Persicimonas caeni: one gene and its partner. The protein of the gene in region 1 interacts with the protein of each later gene in a pairwise test. Links are inferred from orthologs where the notes say so. Each region holds a gene or a part of one and is shown in the gene's direction. Other genes may lie near its edges. The genes, in order: mrdA and FIV42_RS02630.

The links.
Region 2: the proteins of mrdA (region 1) and FIV42_RS02630 interact in binary tests that used the Escherichia coli proteins (3 or more experiments, as listed by UniProt). The link is inferred for Persicimonas caeni from one-to-one orthologs.

The regions. Positions count from the first base shown.
Region 1 is NZ_CP041186.1:7,430,607-7,433,852, forward strand. Bases 296-3,224 are described here. They hold mrdA (penicillin-binding protein 2), read left to right. Parts: upstream 296-761; coding sequence 762-2,687; downstream 2,688-3,224. Other genes in these bases: FIV42_RS27590 (hypothetical protein), read left to right, coding at 296-736; rodA (rod shape-determining protein RodA), read left to right, coding at 2,687-3,224. Also shown: rod shape-determining protein MreC, read left to right, coding at 1-214; more of FIV42_RS27590, read left to right, coding at 221-295; more of rodA, read left to right, coding at 3,225-3,246. UniProt on the Escherichia coli protein: Catalyzes cross-linking of the peptidoglycan cell wall. Responsible for the determination of the rod shape of the cell. Is probably required for lateral peptidoglycan synthesis and maintenance of the correct diameter during lateral and centripetal growth.
Region 2 is NZ_CP041186.1:677,121-680,497, forward strand. The notes cover bases 242-3,301. They hold FIV42_RS02630 (penicillin-binding protein 1A), read left to right. Parts: upstream 242-573; coding sequence 574-3,030; downstream 3,031-3,301. Other genes in these bases: FIV42_RS02625 (AAA family ATPase), read right to left, coding at 242-300; FIV42_RS02635 (serine/threonine-protein kinase), read left to right, coding at 3,076-3,301. In the rest of the region: more of FIV42_RS02625, read right to left, coding at 1-241; more of FIV42_RS02635, read left to right, coding at 3,302-3,377. UniProt on the Escherichia coli protein: Cell wall formation. Synthesis of cross-linked peptidoglycan from the lipid intermediates.

The DNA.
Region 1 (3,246 bases):
CCGCGTCTCCTATCTGAACCAGAAGGACGAGATGCGCGAGGGCGACGTCATGGTTACCGGCGGCAAAGGCGGAGTCTTTCCCAAGGAGCTCGTCATCGGCACGGTGACCGCCGTCGACAACGCCGAGCGAGGGCTCTTCCAGCAGGTACGCCTCGAGCCGGCCGTCGACTTTTCGCGGCTCGAAGAAGTCTTTGTCATCACCGGCACGAAGTAGGGCGTTATGCCGTCATGGCTTACATGGCTGGTCGCAATGGGCGTACTGGTGCTCGAAAGCGCGCTTCTGGCGGCTTTTGGCGTCGACGGCTGGGCGCTGCAGACTGCAGTCGCGCTGACGATCTTCTTAGCGCTGCGCCGCGACTTCGTCGGGGGCGCATTCGTCCTCGCCGGGCTGCTGATCCCCATCGAATGGCTGGTGGTGGGTCCGCCGGGCTATTATTCGCTCTCGCTGGTCTTCGTCTTCTTCGCGCTGCAACTGGCGCGCGGGAATATCCAGTCGGACTGGGGCTTTTCGCAAGCAGTGCTTGCCATGGTCACGGTGGTGATCCAGACGGCGGTCATGGCCGTCGCTCTTTTGGTCTTCGAGCCCAACACGGTGCTCTTGGAGTCGCTCCTTTGGGGTACCCTTCCGGGGGCGCTCGGCGCGGCTCTGGTCGTGTGGCCGCTGGGGGCGCTGCTGACGCGCCTCGATCGGGCGGTCGACCCCCATTCGGATCGCAAGCGCAGAGGGTTGTTGTGAAATCGGCAGAGGTTTGACGTAGTCGATGGCAGGATCGTCTCACATCCCGAAACGCCGCCAGGGCGGCGGTATCGATAACTACCGCGGCCGGTATATCTGGTTGATCGCCGGCTTCGCGTTCGCCTTTTTGTGCATCATCGCTCGCCTCTGGTACTTGCAGATCATCCGAGGCGACGAATTTTATCGGTCGAGCTCCGAGAACATCATCCGGGACATCGAATTGCGCGCCCCGCGCGGCCGGATCTTGGACCGCAATGGCCGCGTGCTCGCCGAGAATCGCCCCTCCTTCGACATCTACGTGCTTCCGCACATCTTCCGGAAGCACGACACCGACAAGACCCTCGACTTGTTGCAGCGCTACTTGCACCTGTCGGAAGGAGAGGTCGAGCGCATCGCTCAGCGAGCGAAGGCCAACGCTTCGGAGGTCCTCGTACGCCGCGACGCCACCCGCGCGCAGGTCGCCGCGCTCGAGACCGACAAGATGCGCCTTCCCGGCGTCGAAGTGCGTGCCAACTCCCATCGACACTATCCGCTCAATCATGTCGGCGCCCACGCCATCGGTTTCTTGGCCGAGGCGGGCCAGAGTGAGCTCGAACGCCTCGAAGCCTACGGCTACAGCCCCGGAGATTATATCGGGCGCATGGGACTCGAACGCGCGTTCGAGGAGGTTTTGCGAGGCTCGCCAGGGATCGATCGTCAGGTCGTCGACGCGCACGGCATCCCGCAGGGTGAGGCGCAGACGCGCTTTCTGATCGGCGATTACAAAGAGGTCAAACCGGTGCCCGGGCGCGACTTGGTGACCACGCTCGACGCCGATCTGATGGAGTCGATCGACCAGGCGATGCGCAAATATCCGTCGGGGGCGGTCGTGGCGATGGACCCGCGCGACGGCAGCGTGCTCGCGCTCTACAGCAAGCCGAGCATCAACCCGAACTCTTGGACGGGGCGTCTGTCGTCGCTCGAGAAGATGCGGACCGACAACGACCCGTTCAAGCCGATGCTCGACAAGACGGTCAGCGCCTATTTCCCCGGGTCGATCTACAAGACCGTGTCCAGCGCGGCCGCGCTCGAAGAAGGCTTGATGAGCACCGACAGCGAGGTGACTTGCTACGGCGCCTACAAATTCGGCGGGCGCCGCTTCCGCTGCTGGAAATGGGGCGGCCACGGTCACGTCGACGTCGTCGAGGCGCTCAAGGGCTCGTGCGACGTCTACTACTACCAGGTCGCCGACCAACTCGGCATCGACACCTTGGCCGAGTACGGCTACGAGTTCGGCTTTGGCGAGAAGACCGGACTTCCCATCAACTACGAGAGCGCCGGCCGGGTCCCCACCAAGGAATGGCATCGAAAGCATAGCCCCGAGGGCTTCCAGTACGGCTTTGCCCTGAACACGGTCATCGGGCAGGGCGACACGCTCGTCACTCCGTTGCAGGCAGCGGTCTCCTACGCCGCGATCGCCAACGGCGGCAAGCTCTACTATCCGAAGCTCGTCAGAGATATCCGCAGCGCCGGCGGTGACACGCTGTTCGAGTTCGCCTCGAAGGTGCGCCGACGCCTCGACATCGAGGACGAGACGCTCGAGACGATCAAGCGCGGGCTCGAAGCCGTCGTCCAGGAGGATGGAGGCACCGCGTACTCGAAGCGGCTCGACAACGTCAAAGTGGCCGGCAAGACCGGTACCGCCCAGGTTCACTCCATCGGGGCGGTACGCGTGGCCAACCGCGACAAAGAGTTCCAGCTTCGCGACCACGCCTGGTTTGCCTCTTATGCGCCAAGCGACAACCCCGAAATCGTCGTCGTGGTCTTCCTCGAGCACGCCGGCCACGGCGGCAGCGAGGCCGCCCCGGTGGCCATGAAAGTGCTCGAAGAGTACTTCGACAAAGACGACGAGCTGTCGATGAACACCATGCCGAACACGACCAACGACTCCATTGGCAGCGAGGCGCAGTGATGCAGGGACCGTCCGGAAAACTGCAGCTCCTCTTCGAGCGCATCGACTGGCCGCTGCTGCTCATCGTGGGCACCCTCGGCGGCCTGGGCGTGCTCAACCTGTACAGCGCGGCGAGCGCCACCGGCGGCTTCGCGCTGCACACTCGCCAAGCCATCTGGTTTCTGACCGGGCTGGGGCTGGTCGGATTGGTCGCGCTTGTCGACTACCGCGTGATTGCGCGCTGGGCCTATATTATCTTCGGCGCCGTCGTCTTCCTCCTGGTCGCCGTCTTGCTCGTCGGCACCGAGCTCAACGGCTCGAAGCGCTGGCTGAACTTCGGCTTCTTCATGATGCAGCCCTCCGAGCTGCTCAAAGTGGCGGTGATCATCGTCACCGCACGCTTTTTCCACGATCAGGACCGATCCGAACCCTACGGGCTGTTCCAACTGGCCAAGCCGCTGGGGATCGTGGGCTTTGGCGTCTTTTTCGTGCTCATCCAGCCCGATCTGGGCACCTCGCTGGTCATCTTGGCGATCTTCGGCACGATGGCGCTCTTCGAGGGCGTTCGCTGGCAGACCAT
Region 2 (3,377 bases), 6.8 Mb from region 1 along the record:
CTCGTCGGCGAGGATGACGCCGGCAAAGAGCGGCCCCGGCTTGAAGTCGAAGTCGCCCGTCTCCGGCCGATAAACCGACACGCCGATGATGTCGCTGGGCAAAAGATCACTGGTGAACTGAATGCGCTGGAAGCTCAGCCCCATGCTCCTGGCCAGCGCCAGCGCCAACGTCGTCTTGCCGACACCGGGCACGTCTTCGAGCAGCACGTGCCCGCCTGCGAGCAGACAAGCCAGCGTGTAGCGCACCACTCGGGTCTTGCCTTGGAAGACGCTCTCTACGTTTGCTTGCAAATCGGTCAAGCGATCGAGCGAGACTGTTTCGACGGGAGGACTCTGCGACTTTGTAGAGCTTTGCACGATGGACCGCGATCTGGTTCTTGAAACGACGACAACCGGAGTATAGGCGCTGCAAGCCGACGACTAAAGGCCAATCGGCCACAAGACCTCGACAACCCGAACCATCCGTGTTCAAATCCCCCCGCGAAGTGCAGCACTCGGAATGTCTCCGACATTCATAGGGTTGCACCCAACCAGTGCTCCAAACATGCCTCACCAGACTAGCGGTAGTGCAACATGGCCCGAAACCGACGTAGTTCAGGGAAGAAGCGCGGTAAGAAGAAAAAGGGCGGCTTGCTCGGAAAGCTTTTCAAGTGGCTGATCCTGCTTGGCATCATCGGCGCCATTTTGGGCGGCGGTGGCGTGGCCGGCCTCTTTTACTACTACGGGCGAGATCTGCCCGAGCTGCTCAAACGCGAAGATTACCAGCCCAAGCAGCTGTCGCGGGTCTACGCCTCCGATGGCGAGCTCATCGGCGAGTTTATCGCCCAGGACGGTCGGCGCACCGTGTTGGCGATGGACGAGATTCCCGATTACGTGCGCTACTCGTTCATGGCGGCCGAAGACGCCGACTTCATGACCCACGAGGGGATCGACTACTTCGGCATGGCGCGCGCTTTCTACTACGCGGTGCGCTACGACGCCGGCCTCAAAGGCACCTCCACGATCACCCAGCAGGTCATCAAAAACCTCGTGCTCACTCCCGAGCGCAAGATCGAGCGAAAGATCAAAGAGATCATCCTTGCGCGTGAGCTCGAGAAGAACCTCACCAAAGAGGATATCCTCTACCTGTACTTGAACACGATTTACCTGGGCCACGGCAACTACGGGGTCGAGGAAGCCTCACGCTTCTACTTCGGCAAGTCCGCGCGCGACCTCGACATTCACGAGGCTGCCGTGCTCGCCGGGATCACCCAGTCGCCCGAGCGGCTGTCGCCCAAAAAGCATCCCGAAGAAGCCAAGAAACGTCGTGCCTATGTGCTCGAGCAGCTGTGGAAAAAGGGCTTTATCGAGGAAGCGACCTACCGCGAGGCCGACAAGAAGCCCATCGAAACGGTCCCGTACCACAAGAGCTACCCGCACGTGGGCAAGGCGCCCTACTTCGTCGAGCACGTCCGCAAACTCCTCGTCGACAAGTACGGCCCCGAGAAGGTCTACACGGGCGGCCTGCGCGTGCACACCACGCTCGATTTGGACAAGCAGACTGCCGCAAAAGGCTCGCTTCGCGAGGGGCTTCGGGTCTACGACGCTCGCCGGGAGTATTACGAGCCGGTGCGAAAGCTGAGTGGCAACAAAGTCGACGCGTTTATCGCCAAACAGGCCAAGGCGCTCGCCAAGAAGGGTCTGAGCAAGGGCAAGGTCTACGAAGCCGTCGTCGTCTCGGTCGACCCCAAAACAGAACTCGTCAAGCTGAACCTCGGCGACGTCCCTGCGCGGCTATTGCTGCGGCCGAAGTCGCGGATCTTGGGTGAAGGCAAAGATCGCAAGACCGTCGACGAGAAGTTCGAGCGCGGGCACGTGCTCGAGGTCATGCCGTTGGCTGTCGAGCCCGACGACGAGGGTAGCGTGCCGGTCGAATTCAAGCGCGGGCCCGACTCCGCGCTCGTCTCCATCGACCCGAAGACACGCGACGTCGTGGCGATGGTCGGCGGCTATTCGTTCGAGTACAACGAGTACAACCACGCCACCCAGGCCAAACGCCAGACCGGCTCGACCTTCAAACCGTTCGTCTACGGGGCGGCGCTCGCCTCGAAAGGCGTCACTCCGGCGACGATTTACTTGGACAGCCCGGCTGTCTTCAAGCTCGACGGCGGCAAGAGTTGGTCGCCGAAGAACTCCGACGGGCGCTGGCGCGGGCCGATCCGAGTGCGCGAGGGGTTGGGCGCGAGCCGTAACGTCGTCGCCGTGCGCATCCTGCGCGACATCGGCCTCGAGAAAGCGACCGAGTTCGCCAAGAAGATCGGCATCAAGAGCCCGATCGTTCAAAACTTCACGATGGTCATGGGCTCCAGTGAGATCACCCCGCTCGAGATGACCAACGCCTACGCCACCTTCGCCAGCGGCGGCTTGTACGGCGAGCCGCGCTTCATCACCCGCGTCGAGACGGCCAACGGTGAGACCGACACGTTCGAGACGCGCATCGAGCGCGTGCTCGCTCCCGAAGTCGCCTACATCATTTCCGACCTGATGACGGCAGTGACGATGGGCTACGTCGACAGCAGCGGAACCCGCCGCGGCGGCACCGCCGGTGCGCTGCGCAAGGGCTTCGACCGTCCGTTTGCAGGCAAGACCGGCACCACCAACGAGAGCCGCGACGCCTGGTTCATCGGCTTTACGCCGCAGTATGTCGCCGGCGCCTGGGTCGGCTTCGGCGACAACAGCCCGCTGGGCCCCAAAGAGTATGGCGGGCGCGTCGCCGGTCCCATCTGGCGCGACTACATGAAGATCATCCACGAGAAGCTCGAGGTGAAGAAGTTCGAGCCGCCCTCTTCTGGCATCTCTACGGCCACCATCGACCCGGCCACGGGTAAACTCGCCCGCCAAGACGGCGTCGAGGAGGTCTTCTTGTCGGGCACCGCGCCGACCACCTATGCCCCCGTCAATCAGGGCGGCGAAGAGGACGACTTTCTGATGAATCAATTTGGCACGTCGGCCAACCCCGAACAGGAAGGCGAGCAAGAAGCCGCTAACTAGCATCATCCGCTCCACCGCGACTGAGCGCCCCGTTTCGAGCAGCACATGAGCAGTCCCCCCAAACTCGGCCCGTTCGATCTGCAGCATCCCCTAGGCAGGGGCGGCATGGGGGAGGTCTGGCTCGCCCGGCGCCAGCCGTACGGCGAGGAAGTCGCTGTCAAAGTACTGACCAGCGAGGCCGCCCGAAACGAGCGGTACCGACGCGCTTTTCGCCGTGAAGTCCAGGCGATGGCGCGCCTCGACCACCCTCATATCGCGTTGATCATCGACAGGGGCGTCATCGACGAGCAGGCAAGCCGGGCTTCCAAAGGTCATTTCGTGGCCGGCTCGCCGTTTCTGGCCATGGA